One region of the Vibrio sp. SNU_ST1 genome, then DNA from elsewhere that is predicted to be linked to it. Evidence: riboswitches for the same ligand, from Rfam matches in the RefSeq annotation. Region 1 holds a riboswitch; the other holds the start of a gene.

Region 1 (7,736 bases):
TCATGTTCATAGCTTGCAAAGTATTTGGCCTACTATGTTCCTAAAGCTCAGTGATACCTAAAGTTCAGTGGTTCTTAAAGCTAAGTAGTTCTTAAAGCTAAGTAGTTCTTAAAACTAAGTGTTCCCTAAAGCTCAGTGGTGCCGTCTGCATTTTCAATTGGTGCGATAAACTTAGGATCTAAATAAGCTTTTAATGATTTCCTCTCGACTAAATTTGTGAACAAATCTTTCCAGTCTTGCTCGGTAAATTCTTCGATACCTCGAATCCAAAGCCCGTTATTAACAGGTGTTTCATGCTCAAGTAAACGTTCGTAAATCACCATTGCGGCGCGGTTTCGGCAGGTGCCCGCACAGTGTGTGCGGCTTATCTTGATGCGCTGTTCACCGTCGGAAAAATTGAGCGCTTTAAGTACCTGTCTTAGATCGTGTGCAAGGTTTTTACTGCCTTCTTTCGCACAGCGACCACCTTCACATAGCAATACGTGATGGCGGTGGTACAGCATTGGGCGGTTTAAATCGACATGCTTAGGTTTGCACTGAAAACCATCAACCACTTCATTACCGTGCAGGTTGATTTTGACGCTTTCATCTAGCCAGTTTTTCCATTTCTTCTTGGCTAGAGGTTCATCGTATTCGATGCGAGTACAAGACAAAGTCATGTTGAAACCGTCTTGTTTGAACTTCCACTTAGGAACCAATAGTTGATCTCGTTTACCGTGCTTTAGCGCGGCCGCTTCAGAAACCGATGATACCCCCGTGATTTTTTTTACGTATTCTGATGGGTTTTCAATCCCTTCAACACCATCGAGTTGCTCGGCTGAATAAGTGTGGAAAGGAGTTTGGCTTTCAGACGAGAGTTCTAAAATACCTTTTTCATCCGCTTTTAAAGCGATACTGGCGAAAGCTGAAACACTTGCTTTTGCTAGGTTATATTCAGTCAGGAAAACATCGATACCTGCTTTCAATACATGCAAAGGAGTATTGCGGTCACAGCCTATTCCAAGCACAAGCGATTTTGGTCGCCACAGTACGGTTTTATTTTTAAAGTCGGCGTAACCTTTTGGTTGTGCTTCATCTGAAATCAGAACTAAACCATCCCAATCATCAGTACTGATTTGAGAAAGGTCTGTATCGCTTAGTGCAGGGTGGGTAATGATGTGTCTTGGCATGGAACGTTTGTTCTGCCACCAATTTTGTTCACCGGCATGTTGAACCACTAGAATGCGTTTTTCATTCACAACCGCCGCGCTGGTGGCGGTGATCGCGGGTTCGCATTGTGGATCAAGTGTCCAACCAAAAGGTGATCCGAGCATATCAACCGATAAGCTGCCGGCGGCGTCAGAAGCGGTGGTGATCACAGGGATCGCATTGAGTGCTTGTGAGACTTGTAACGCGATCCCATTTGCTCCACCGCGATGCCCAGATAACATAGGGATCACGAATTGGCCGTGATCGTCAATGCAGATCACGCCGGGGTCGGTGCGTTTGTCTTCTAGCAAAGGGCCGATCATTCGGCTGACAATGCCCGCAGCAAAAAAGCAGATATGGTGATCATATTGCTTAAATTGAGGAGGAAGAAAACCAGAAAGCGGCAGGGTTAACTCATCGGCTTCTGGGTATTCTTCTTGTCCAACTGGCGCAATAAAGACATCAGCAAACGGAAACGTTTTAGCTAAGCGTTTGGCTTGCCTTGCTCCGTGCAGCGTAATGGCATAAATGGCGATTTTCATTACGCTTTACCGCTATTAGTTTTATTGATGTCATCTTTACCACTATCTGCTTTATCACTATCAAGAACGGCACATTTCTTTGATTCATTAGTACCACGTAGAACGCCACGACGAGCGCGAACAGAAAGCTGAACCATAGAGAAGTAACGGTTTTCATTCGGTACATCACGTAAGTCAGAGTAAAGCTCTTGTTTCTCTGTGGTGGCATGCGACACGTAGGTTGCACAATCCAACATGTCCATCGACTCAAGTTGAGTGATCAGCTTGGGGATAACGCGACCTGCTTTGATTAGCATGATGGTGTCAAAATCTTCGACTAGCTTTTCTAAACACTCAATCCCCCATGTTGCAGGTACAACACAAAAACGTTCTTGGCCGTCGGCAAGTGGGATCTTGGTTTGCGATGGAATAGCCGTTACTGAGGTGATCCCCGGAATGATCACCGGGTCAAGTTCAGGAAGCAGCTCTGTCAGCTCTTCTTGGATGTATGCCCATGTGCTGTAAACCGAAGGATCTCCTTCGGTCGCGAAGGCAACATCTTTACCTTGCTTCAATAGGTCAACAATAGTGACCGCTGCTTTACGCCATGCAGGAACGTTGATGCTTGGGTCGCGCGTCATTGGGAAATGCAAAAATAGGTATTCGCCTTTCATGCTTTCAGGGCTAACAGAACCCGCTGCAATTTGTTGAGCAAAAGAGTGATTACTGCCCGCGTCTTTTTCAGGAAAGGCGACAATGTCGACGGTGCTGAGAAGTCGGTGAGCTTTAAGTGTCAATAATTCTGGGTCGCCAGTACCGACACCAATTGCATACATAGTTCCTAATTTCATCTGTGCTTTCTCTAATTATGTTTTTATTTAATATGTTGAGTGGCGCTTAATTAAAAAATTAAGCGCCTATTTCTGAATAAACGGTTTGGTAAAAATAAATAAGTGAATCGGATTTTCTGATTGATAACGGGTGTAGTGAGCGAGTGGTACGCCTGTTGATATAGAGACCAGTTGAACCTGTGTCGGAGCATTATTATCTTTACTCCATTGGTGAAGTTCGCAAACTGAATCTACTGTTACCGCTGAACCAATGACCACGCCACCGGGTTTTACAGCGGACCAACAGAAATCTAAAATGGTGTGCATGTTGCCGCGGCTTCCACCAATAAAAATACTGTCAGGTTTGGGTAATGTGTCGAGCTGCATTGGAGCTTTATCTCGAATCAGTTGTACGTTGTCAGTACCGTGCGCTTTAAAGTTAGCTTCGATAGACTCGTAACACTCTTGATTCGATTCAATGGTAAACACTTGCCCTTGACTACACTGTTTCGCCGCTTCAATCGCAATCGAACCTGAGCCTGTGCCAATATCCCACACCACAGATTTAGGCTGAATTCGCATACTGGCGAGAGCCAAATGACGAACTGGCTGTTTGGTAATTAAGCCGCGTTTAGGCATGCGCTTCATGAAGTCATCATCGTTGGCGTATTGGCCCAATTCACCCCATACGTGTGGTTCACTTCTGTGAAGTACCATGACGTTCAGAGCAGAGAAATCTTCCGCACTTTTTAGTGCGAGATCTTCGAGAGCCCACTGGCTAACTTTTTCTTCTGTACCACCTAAATTCTCACATACCCAAACCGTCCAACCTTGTTGATTAAAGTCGACCAAATGTTTCGCAATACGAGCGGGATTGTTTTGAACATCGGTTAGCAAGCAGTAGCTAGTTCCCCATTGCATTTGGCTTGCGATACCTTTAATGCCATCGTAATGCTGCTTTCGTCCATGTAGCGAGATCGCTTTGGTTTCTTGCCATGCAATGCCGACTCGGCTGCAAGCGAGTTGCATTGAACAAGGGGAGGGAATAAAGCGCACTTCATCATTAGGCAGTTTTTTTAATAACGATTCGCCAATGCCAAAGAACAATGGGTCGCCAGAAGCTAATACGACGACGCTGCCTTCCTCGCATTCATCAAGCAACTTAGCAAACCAAGACTGATAGCCTTCTTTCATCGATAAGCGTTGACCTTTGAATTGGGGGAACCAATCCAATAGTCGGTCGTTACCTGCAACAACGCGTGCAGATTCAACTGCATTAACAGCTCGACTGGTTAGGCTTAAGCAGCCATCTTCGGGTACTCCGACTACCGTGATAGCCGATTGATAGTAATCGATGAGCTGAGAGTGAGTACTTACATTATTCATTTTACTGACTCAGCAAGTAGGGCGTGAATAGTCGATACCACTAACGGGCTGCCACCTTTACGGCCTAGGCTGGCAATGTAGGGCACTGTGTCTTGTTCTGTTAGCGCTTGCTTAGATTCATCTGCTTTTACAAAACCAACAGGAATACCGATAATCAGAGCTGGTTTTACTTCACCTGCCTCAATCATTCGTAATAGTTCAAGTAGTGCTGTCGGAGCGTTGCCCACACCTATGATAGAGCCGTCGAGTAGGCCGTTATCACGCGCGTAACGCATAGAGTGAATGGCACGTGTTTCTCCTGTCTCTTTCGCGGTGGTAATGACATCTGGATGACTAATGAAACATTGGGCTTTATTGCCGTAAGTATTAAGGCGTGCTTGATTTAGTCCTGTGACTATCATGCTGACATCGGTGATTATGTTGGCACCACTTTTCAGTGCTGAAATTGCAGCTTCAACGGCGTCCTCACTGAATTGGTACAGTTTTGCGTATTCAAAATCCCCCGTGGTATGAATAGCACGGCGAACTACATTCCATTCTCCTTGGTTGAAGTTGTGACCACCATGGAGTGTTTCGATTTCTTCATCAATGATAGAGAAAGAGTCACTTTCAATTTGACGACCTTGCTTGGTCATTTGACGCATATCATTAGTCATGGGATTTTCCTTGTTCATGCTTATTCATCATGAAAGTGAGTACTAGCTTCACTTCCTTTTGAGCAGAGATGTTCTGCTAACAGATCGCCATTAAAATCGATCAACTTGAATTCAATGCTGACGTGATGTTTGACATACACAGCGGCGTGCTCTGCAGCTTGTTTGCAGAGCAAGGTAAGAAAGTCGTAATTAGGTGTATCTTGGCCTGATTGGGCTTCTTTCCATGTATCTAGTACGTGGCGACCTGTGTTTGCTTGGCTAACAGCTTCGGCAAACTCATATGGTGCGCCTGATTGAGTGGCGAGATCGGCAAGCAATGAAAAGTCGATCGCTTTACCGGATACGTGAGTCATCATGTGCCCAGCGACCATCTTGCCTAGTTTGCCTATCATGGCGACCACGGTGATTTTGCTCACTTGATAACGTTTTGCCGCGCGCAGTCCGACCCCAACAAAATCACCAGCTTGGATAAAACACATCGAGTCATAACTTGGTAGCATGGCCATCGCTGACTTTTCGGTGCGAGATCCTGTTGTGAGAACCAAGTGGTTTTGGCCATTTTGTTTCGCTATTTGTACCGATTGACGCACAGATGCTGAAAACGCTGAAGTGGAGTAGGGTTTTACCGTTCCGCGTGTCCCTAGAATGGAAATACCACCGATTAAACCAAGTCTTGGCCCAATGGTTTCCTTGGCTCGCTCTTCGCCATCAGGGACGCAAATTTCCAGTGATATACCGACGTGTTTTTTCTGTTGACTGGTAGCTTGGTTCCATTCCAAAGTCACCATATCGAGAATGTTTTTTCGAGGAACAGGATTAATCGCCGCCTGACCGACGGGAAGTTCTAATCCGGGGAGAGTCACACGAGCTACGCCAACCCCGCCATCGATGTGAAAACCGGGATCTGAATGCCAGCGGGCAATACTCTGAATATGGGCTTCGTGGGTACAATCAGGATCGTCCCCTGCATCTTTAACGATGCTGGCGGTCACCGCATCGTTGGATGTTTGGATAAACGCGACCTTAAACGTAGCGGGCTCACCATTAGGTAAAGTGATGGAAATGTAGTCGGGCTTTTGTCCGGTCAACAGTGTTTGAACTGCCGCCCTGCTAGCTGCAGCCGCGCATGCTCCTGTGGTAAACCCACTGCGGAGATCGGACTTATTTTTTGATCGTTTAACTTTTGTGACCACAGTATTCTTCATCTACGTTTGAGGTATTGACGAATACAGAGCGTTCCCTTGCTAGACAAGGTATGGATTGGTGTTGAGTTTTCCCGCTCGATATTCATGTGTGCCCAGGTATTCTGACTTACGATGTTGAAAATATTCACTGCGTTTCGCCTTCCCAAATTTATGATTCAGTGGCCTATGAAACGCTCATCGCTTACAGCTGCGGGTACAGTTCAGGAGTTACACCTGATTCCCTGATGTTGACGTTATATTTCGATATCTATTCTGAGGATTTCTCCGTTGTTTGGTGTTTCAATTATTTGCTTTGGTGTCCCTAAACTGGCTAATGTTTTTATCCAATCGCCGTGTCCGAGGAGCAACACTGTTTTTTCATTGTTTTGATGACGAGATATTCGTTTTAGCCACTGAATCGCCATTGCTTTACGCTGTTCTTCAGAGTTGAATTCATTGAGTTCCACCTGTGAAATAACGGGTACGTTGAGGTAACGAGCTATAGTTTTAGCACTGGAAATGGCACGTCCTAATTGACTGGTGTAAATAGCATGGATAGTCAACGGTCTTTGAGTCGAAAGATAACGACCTACTTTATGCATCTGTCGTTTGCCTTCCATTGTCAGAGGGCTATCCAGTTGATTCTGTGCTTTGCCAATTCGATTCCATTCTGTTTCGCCATGACGAATCGCAATGATGGTTAAGCATTTAGTATTCATTACGCTTCTCCATCAAAATAGAAACAATGAATAGTGCGCCAAATGCAGTGGTGACGACACCAAGCGGAAGTTCCTGAGGGGCAACTAAGGTTCTCGCCAAAATATCACTTAATAGCATAAGCAAAGCCCCAATCAGCCCTGAAGAGATGAGTAACTTTTTGTGTAATGGGCCGATGATTTTCTTCGCGATATGAGGAACCATCAAGCCAATAAATCCGACAACTCCAATGATAGAAACAAAACATGCAGTAGCAAAAGCGCAGACAATAAAGACACCGCTTTGCAGGCGTTTTGTGTCTACGCCCATTGTTTGTGCTACGTCGTCTCCCGCAAGTAAACAATCTAACTGGCGATGTTTTAATATACTTAGGGCTATCAAGGCGATAAGTCCAGCAAGCACAATTAGCACATTGTCCCAGCGTGCGTTTCCTAGGCCTCCCAGCGACCAAAATAGAATTGAGTGGGCAGCTCGTTGATCACCATGGAAGACCAAGAAGTTAGTCAAGGCTGTAAATAAGAATGAAATAGCCAACCCGGCTAAAACAATTTGAGAAGACGCTTGCCCATCTACTTTTCTGACTAGAAATAGCACTGCCGAAGCCGAGATTATTCCGCCGATAAAAGCGGCGAGTGGAAGCGTCCAAATACCGATAGCGCTGCCGATTACTGTAATCACAAAGACAGCCCCAGTCGCAGCACCGGATGACAGCCCAAAAATGAAGGGGTCGGCAAGATCGTTTTTTGTGACGGTTTGCAATAACGCCCCAACAATACCTAGGCCAGCACCGCAAATAATGGCGATGAATGTTCTTGGCAGGCGTAAGTGTAGTACGACTTGATCTATCGGAGAGTCGATCTGTTGATTCATAGCCGCTGAAAAAATCGTAGCGACTTGTGCAAAAGATAGCTGAACGCTGCCTAAACTCAGAGAAAACATCGCTAAGAGGGCAAAAACAGAGCTGAATACGCAGGTGTTCAGTACGGTTCGGTTTAGGTTAGTACTAAGACTTGTCATGGATTTCTTGGATACGCTGTGCCAATTTTTCAATTGCAGCTATGTTTGCTGGCCCGGGAGTGATTTCCTCATAACGCAGAGGAAGGTATTGGGTGGTCTTTACCGCTGTTGTTAGTTTCATTGCTGGGTGTTGTTCTAAAAAGGCTTGCATGCCTTTAGCACCTGTACCATTTTGATAATCGAGAAGAATAATGACATCGGGGTTATGCATCGCAACCGACTCCCATGATGTGGTCC
Region 2 (7,736 bases), 320 kb from region 1:
ATAAGAAAAAACCGCCCGAAGGCGGTTTAGTTGTTAATTAGAACTGGTAAGACGCTGATACGAAGTATTCACGACCCGGTGTCGCGTAGCCACTATACATTTCATAGTCTTTATCAAATGCGTTACTCAGTTTACCTTTCACTTTAAGGTCTGAAGAAACTGCGTATTCAGCAGTAAAGTTCCAAAGGCTGTAACTTGCTAATCGTGTTGTCCCTTTAAAGCGTTCACCTTGGTAAAGGTACTGAGAACCTAAAATCCAATCACCAAATTCAGCAAAAGAATTCCACTTAGCACCTTGTTTAGAGCGGTATGCTAATTGTTGTTCCTTTCCATTCGACTTATCTACTGGATCTTTCCAATCAAGGTAGAACTGGTGCGTAACGATTGAGGTGTCAAAACCTAGACCTAGTTCAATACCTTTTATTTCAGCCTCACCAATATTAGTCATGCCTGAACCTTGCCACATCAACATATTATCAATCTTATTGATGAAACCTGTAATAGACCAATCTAAAGAAGGATATGAACCTTCTAACGTCAGCTCGGTATTCTGAGAGTCTTCTGCTTTTAGATTAGGGGCTTCATAACCTGGGTAGTATAGATCTAAAAAGGTAGGTGCTCTGAAGGCTGTGCCATGGCTGGCTTTAATCTCATAGTTATTTAGAAACGCCCAACCTGCAGCCGCTTGCCACGTTGTTGTATTTCCATACTGGCTATTATCATCATTTCGAGCGCTTGCTTCCAGTGTCCAACTATCTAGAGTGTATTGACTAATAACACTTACACCATAGTTTTCACGCGGGTTCTCTTCTGGCTTGTAGTAACTAGAACCTGTATAGCCCTCACCTAACTCTTCACGACGGTAATCTAACCCCCCCCCCAAAGCCAACTGCTCACTTACTCGGTATGAATTTAGCCAAGCAGCATTAATTTGGTTGATCGATGTGATGCCTCCACTTTTTTTACCCTTACCTACGACGTAATCATAGTTATCTTGCTCTGCATAAGTAAGGTCAAGAGTTGAAGTGAGGCTGTCTTCGTTGTAAGCCACATTTGTGTTAATTGAGCGAAACTCAGTTCTACCAACCTTTTCTTTATGAACAGCAGGATAAGTAACACCATTCCAAGACGATGCTTTACTGCTACTGTCATATTCGCCTTCGTTATCGTAAGCAACAACATTTACAAAAGCATTAACTTCCTTGGTTAACTGATTTTGGTAGCCGATATTTACATTATATGACTCAAAACCATGCTCATCACCATCATTAATACCCACTAGAGGTTTTACGTTGAAACCGTCATCTTTTTCATAACCAACGACGGCTTTAATGTGTTGGCTCTCATCTATCTTATGCAGGGCCGCTAAAGACGTTACGTAATGGTTATTTGTACCGTAGCCACCATATACTTTAACTGCATTTTCACTCACATCAGCTCTGGTAATAATATTGATTACTCCAGAAATTGCTTCTGAACCATATATAGAAGCACGAGCACCTCGAATGAATTCAACTCTTTCAATTGAGTTAACTGGCAGAGAGTTAAAGTCAACGCCTCCCATCATAGCTCTTGGTAAGCGAGTGCCATCCATAAGAACTAGAACTTGAGAGGAGCTACCACCACGTACATAAAATGATGCACTTTGACCACGGCCACCATATTGAGCAACTTCAACACTAGGCAGCGTACGAAAAACCTCAAGAAGACTATTCGCTTGAAGTTTAGAAATATCTTCTTTGGTAATGACAACGGTTTGCGCTAATACCGCACCATCAACTTGTTCAAAGCGGTTAGCCGTAACCACCATTGTTTCGTCGGTAGATGCTTCTTGGGCGTGTAAATTGGAGATAGGTGAAAGCAGCGATGCTACAGCAACCGCTAAAAGGGATTTGTTCATGTTGTGATCCTAAATCGCGTAAAGTCCTACCAAACCACATTTTATGGTTTGGCCGCTGGCAGGTATTCGGACTCAAGAGCACAACCTTATGGTTACCTAATATTCGACTTCCCACAAAATGCTATTTGCAGTGTCTTTGAATACTCGTTCTCTCTTACCGCTGCGCGTCAGTTCTGGATTTACACCAGATTCCCTCTTCAGCCATCTATACATCCACATGGCACCAGCTTGCCGGAAATAGTATTGACCTATGAATCATTTGTCTAGTCTAAGATAGTTATAAGCTATAGTTTTCATCGTCTATTTAGACTGAATGGCCCTCAACACTGGACAAGCGCCTGTGATTGAATAAAATCTGCGCTCTTGATTTAAAAGCACGACAGCAAAAGGCATAACAATGGCGAATTTAGAAGTAAACCCGCAACGCTACCAAGAACAACTGGCAGAAAAGACTGAGCGTCTTACTGAAATGTTCTCAGAATATAATGTGCCTGAGCTGGAAGTGTATGAATCTCCAGAACAACACTACCGCATGCGTGCAGAGTTCCGCGTGTGGCATGAAGGTGACGATATGTATTACGTCATGTTCAATCAAGAAACTAAAGAAAAATACCGTGTCGACCAGTTCCCAGCAGCTAGCCGCCTGATCAACGACCTAATGCCTCTATTAACGGATGCAATGAAGGACAACCACTCTCTACGCCACAAATTATTCCAAGTAGACTTCCTTTCGACTTTAAGCGGCGAGGTTTTGGTGTCACTGCTTTACCACCGCCAATTAGGTGAGCAGTGGATTCAAGACGCTAAAGCGCTAAAACAACAATTGAATGATGAAGGTTTTAACCTAAACCTGATTGGCCGTGCGCGTAAGATGAAAATAGTACTGGATCGCGACTACGTCATTGAAAAGCTAGATGTGAATGGTGATAGCTACATCTACCAGCAAGTTGAGAACAGCTTTACTCAACCAAACGGTAAAGTAGCAGAGAAAATGCTGGAGTGGGCAGTCGACTGTACTCAAGACAGCAAAGGCGACTTGCTTGAGCTTTACTGTGGTAACGGTAACTTCTCACTAGCGCTGGCACAGAACTTTGAGCGTGTACTGGCAACAGAGTTAGCGAAGCCATCTGTTGAGTCTGCTCAATACAACATTGCGGCGAACAAGATTGATAATGTTCAGATCATCCGCATGTCTGCGGAAGATTTTACCGTAGCAATGGAAGGCAAGCGTGAATTCCGTCGTCTACAGCAAGCGAACATCGATCTTAAGAGCTACAACTGCAACACTATCTTTGTTGATCCACCGCGTTCAGGTATGGATGTTGATACTTGTAAGATGGTTCAAGGCTACGAGCGTATCATGTACATCTCTTGTAACCCTGAGACATTGAAAGAGAATCTAGACATTCTAAGCGAAACACACGACATCACTCGTTTTGCTCTATTTGACCAGTTCCCTTACACGCATCACATGGAAGCCGGTGTATTCCTAGAGCGTAAGGCGTAAATCTCGCTCCCTAAGACATACAGCAGATACAAAAAAACGAGCCAATTGGCTCGTTTTTTATTTATACGTTGGTTTACGCGGTTTTACCGATAAAGCCTAGCTTCTTACCTACCCAAGCGAGTAGCAGCATCGCTACAATAATCGCAAAGAAGTTTGAGCCTGCATCAGGGTGTTGTGCTTTCACAAAAGCCGAATGGCCAAATGCACCTACAAAGAAACAAGCTAAACCCACTAATGGAATATCTTCAGATACTGGATTCGTTAGGTATTCTTGGTAAAGTGCTTGTACCGCCAAGACTAAAGCAATCAGTGGGAAAATAGAGAAGCCCACTTCGCTCATTGTTACCCAAGATAACAGAGCATCACCACACACACCGGCAATAACAGCAAGTACGAGTGTCTTTCTTTCAGAACCACGGTTTACAGTATTATTTTCATTCGACATTATTCAATCCCGCCTTTTAATCGGTTACGTTCACGTTCTTTACGATACCAAAAAGCCCCTTTGGCCATCATTCGCAATTGCATGATCAAACGTTCAGCTAATTCATCTCGCTGACGTCGATCTAAATCTAATGCTTCTGCCCCTGAGTTAAAAACCAAGATGACGGAGGCTTCCGCTTGAGTAAAAGCTTCGTCTCTTGTCATTCCTGTTGTGATTAAATATTCGGTTAACTCAGCAGAGAAGTGCTGTATCTCACGAGCTACCGCAGCACGAAACTCAAATGAAGTTCCTGAGCGCTCCCGCAATAACAGTCTGAATACGTTTGGACTGCTTTCAATGAATTCCATAAAGGTTTCAACCGATGTGCGAATCACGCTGCCTTCTTTTACTATGCGTTGCCTAGCTTGACGCATCAGTTGACGCAACAATAAACCACCTTCATCAACCATGGTTAAGCCAAGCTCATCCATGTCTTTGAAATGACGATAAAAGGAAGTCGGAGCTATTCCAGCCTCACGAGCGACTTCTCTCAAGCTTAGATTAGAAAAACTACGATCGGCACTGAGTTGGCTAAATGCCGCATCAATTAAGCTACGACGAGTCTTTTCTTTTTGCTGTGCGCGAATGCCCATTGGTTTCATACTTTATCAACATCTTCTTTTACAGCCTAAACAGGCATGTCTAATACTCTATTCAATATAACGCGAATCACTTACTTATATAAGGCACTCTGGTTATATAAGACACTAAACACTCCTCTTTGTTCACGTATCGAAGTAAATACGTTCAAAGAAAACATTTCAATATCCGCACCGTCATTTGGAGACATACGACATACCAAATATTATTTTTTCAGTAGCATGACGTGATCTCACCGACTCTCTGATGCCCTTTTCATGTACCCAAGAACAGAATCAGTTAAAATCTCGCTAAAGCAATGTTAATCAAATATAACAAGGAAGATATCTATGTCGCACTCCAACCACTTTGATGTAATCGTAATTGGTAGTGGCCCCGGAGGAGAAGGGGCAGCGATGGGATTAACCAAAGCCGGGTTGAACGTTGCTATCATTGAAAAAGAGAGCAGCGTTGGTGGTGGTTGTACCCACTGGGGGACTATTCCTTCCAAAGCACTGCGTCATGCCGTAAGTCGTATTATTGAATTCAACAGTAACCCTCTGTTTTGTCAGAACAATAAAAGTATCCACTCAACATTTTCCAATATTCTGGGGCATGCTAAATCGGTCATCGACAAACAGACTCGCTTGCGCCAAGGTTTCTACGATCGCAACCAATGCACGTTAGTCTTCGGTACTGCACGTTTTATCGATACCCACACGATCTCCGTAATGCAAAGCGACGGTACTGAAGAACACTACAGCGCAGACAAATTTGTTATCGCGACAGGTTCTCGTCCTTATCAGCCAGACAACGTCGACTTCATGCATGAACGTGTCTACGACAGCGATTCGATTCTTTCTCTTAAACACGATCCTCAGCACATCATCATCTATGGTGCTGGTGTTATCGGCTGTGAATATGCCTCTATATTTCGCGGTTTAGGCGTTAAAACCGATCTCATTAATACTCGCGATCGCCTGTTGTCCTTCTTAGATAACGAAACCTCAGATGCACTTTCTTACCACTTCTGGAACAGTGGCGTTGTTATTCGTAACGATGAGACCTTTGAGAAAATTGAAGGAACTGATGATGGTGTAATCATTCACCTAGAGTCAGGTAAAAAAATGCGTGCCGATTGCCTACTGTATGCCAATGGTCGAACGGGCAATACAGATAAACTGAACCTTGGTGCGGTTGGCTTAGAAGCGGACTCTCGTGGACAAGTATCAGTCAACAGCAACTACCAAACCAGTGTTGAACATGTTTACGCTGTCGGTGATGTGATTGGGTATCCTAGCCTAGCAAGTGCTGCTTATGACCAAGGTCGATTTGTGGCCCAAGCCGTGGTGAAAGGTGAAGCAGAAAGACACCTTATCGAAGACATCCCAACAGGTATCTACACCATTCCTGAGATCAGCTCTGTCGGTAAAACCGAGCAAGAGCTTACTGCAGCTAAAGTACCGTATGAAGTGGGACGTTCTTCATTCAAGCACTTAGCTCGCGCTCAAATTGCAGGTAAAGATATTGGTAGCTTGAAGATACTTTTCCATCGTGAAACTAAAGAGATTTTAGGTATCCACGTGTTTGGTGAACGTGCCGCTGAAATAATTCACATTGGTCAGGCGATCATGGAACAAAAAGGTGAAGCCAACACCATCGAATACTTTGTGAATACTACCTTTAACTATCCGACGATGGCCGAGGCGTATCGCGTCGCAGCGCTTAACGGACTTAACCGTTTGTTCTAAACAAAGAACCAATAGGACTATTTGACCACCTGTAGGCCAAATACATAAACAGCAAGCCATGAGCTTGCTGTTTTTATTTAAGACACTGAATTATTGCGTCATACCAGCATTAAAATCATGTCATTCTAAATGCTACTTTACCTGCACTGTCTCTATTTTTTGTTCCCTGAACTAAGCTAGCTAAGCGAGAAACTCACCTTTCTTCCACTGAGAAATAAATAAAACACCGAGACCGATGCCACGCATCGCCATAAAGCTCAACATTGCTAGCCACAGCGCATGGTTATCAAAAGCTGATGCTAAGTAGAAAATTACGAAGAAACTGCAGGTCGCAACAAACATACTATTGCGCATATCCTTGCCCTTGGTTGCCCCAACGAAAATACCATCCAGCAAGAAGCACCACATAGAAATGAGCGGCATCGCAATCAACCACGGTAGGTAAACTTCAGCCTGAGCCTTCACTGCTGGGATTGTGGTGATCATATTAATCAAGCTAGCCCCTGCAATCGCAAACACAATAGTAAGCACCAAGCAGATATTGAAACTCCAGAAGAAGGTGCCAATCAATGATTGGTTTAACTCGTATTTATCTTTCGCGCCAATCGCTTTACCCACCATGGCTTCCATAGCATAGGCAAAGCCATCCATCCCATAAGAGATAATCATCAAGAAGCTCATCAACACCGCATTTGCGGCCACAACATCATCACCAAAGCTTGCACCTTGGAAAGTCATAAAAGTAAAAGTCGCTTGTAGGCATAGTGACCGGAGAAATATATCGCGATTCAGTTTTACGAAACGACTCAAACCTTGGCTGGTTTTCTTAAGCAGATCCCATGGCGATGGTAACTGCTTCTTCACCCAGATTCGGTAAACACAAATCAGGCCAAATGTTAGACCGGCATAATCAGCCATTACAGATGCCAATGCTGCGCCTTCCACTTGCCACCCTAAACCTATAACAAAAACGATATCCAAAACGATATTGATGATATTGGTGATGATCACCATCCACATTGGCGCTTTAGCATTTTGGGTTCCGAGCAACCAACCTAAAATTACAAAGTTAGTTAGCGCAGCAGGTGCACTCCATGCTCGGATCGAGAAATATTGCTGACCATAGTGTTTCACTTGATCACTGGCACTACTCAGCGAGAAAACCGCATCCGCAACAAAGCTGTGTAATAGTAAAAAGACGCCTGCGAACCCTAAAGCCATGGTCACACCTTGCACGAAAACCAAGCCAAGCCGCTTGCCATCGTCAGCCCCATAAGACTGAGCGGCTAGCCCGGTCGTCGACATGCGTAAGAAACCGAGCAGCCAAAAGGTCACGCTGATCATTGTGCCACCCAGCGCCACACCACCTAAATACCAAGAATGTTCCAGATGACCGATAACCGCAGCATCGACTAAGCCCAACAGTGGAACCGTAATATTGGAAAGAACCATCGGGATCGCGAGCAACAGCACTTTTTTGTGCATCGCCTGATTGGATAACGTTTGAAAAATAGT

Evidence for each region. A riboswitch is a leader RNA that binds a small molecule or an ion and turns the genes downstream of it on or off. The one in region 1 is predicted to bind cobalamin.
Region 2: linked by a shared signal. The riboswitch ahead of Q5H80_RS13680 (TonB-dependent receptor domain-containing protein) and the one ahead of Q5H80_RS12065 (cobalt-precorrin-5B (C(1))-methyltransferase) in region 1 are both predicted to bind cobalamin.

Annotation. Positions count from the first base shown of each region.
Region 1 is NZ_CP130748.1:2,756,960-2,764,695, reverse strand. It holds gene Q5H80_RS12085 (cobalamin biosynthesis protein) at 126-1,730, opposite strand; gene cobI (precorrin-2 C(20)-methyltransferase) at 1,730-2,560, opposite strand; gene cbiE (precorrin-6y C5,15-methyltransferase (decarboxylating) subunit CbiE) at 2,627-3,925, opposite strand; gene Q5H80_RS12070 (precorrin-8X methylmutase) at 3,922-4,581, opposite strand; gene Q5H80_RS12065 (cobalt-precorrin-5B (C(1))-methyltransferase) at 4,602-5,774, opposite strand; cobalamin riboswitch at 5,881-6,009, opposite strand; gene Q5H80_RS12060 (phosphoglycerate mutase family protein) at 6,020-6,484, opposite strand; gene Q5H80_RS12055 (iron ABC transporter permease) at 6,474-7,499, opposite strand; gene Q5H80_RS12050 (ABC transporter substrate-binding protein) at 7,486-7,736, opposite strand, start outside.
Region 2 is NZ_CP130748.1:3,076,260-3,083,995, forward strand. It holds gene Q5H80_RS13680 (TonB-dependent receptor domain-containing protein) at 38-1,900, opposite strand; cobalamin riboswitch at 1,940-2,143, opposite strand; gene trmA (tRNA (uridine(54)-C5)-methyltransferase TrmA) at 2,298-3,407, shown strand; gene Q5H80_RS13690 (YijD family membrane protein) at 3,481-3,852, opposite strand; gene fabR (HTH-type transcriptional repressor FabR) at 3,852-4,493, opposite strand; gene sthA (Si-specific NAD(P)(+) transhydrogenase) at 4,821-6,221, shown strand; gene dinF (MATE family efflux transporter DinF) at 6,402-7,736, opposite strand, start outside.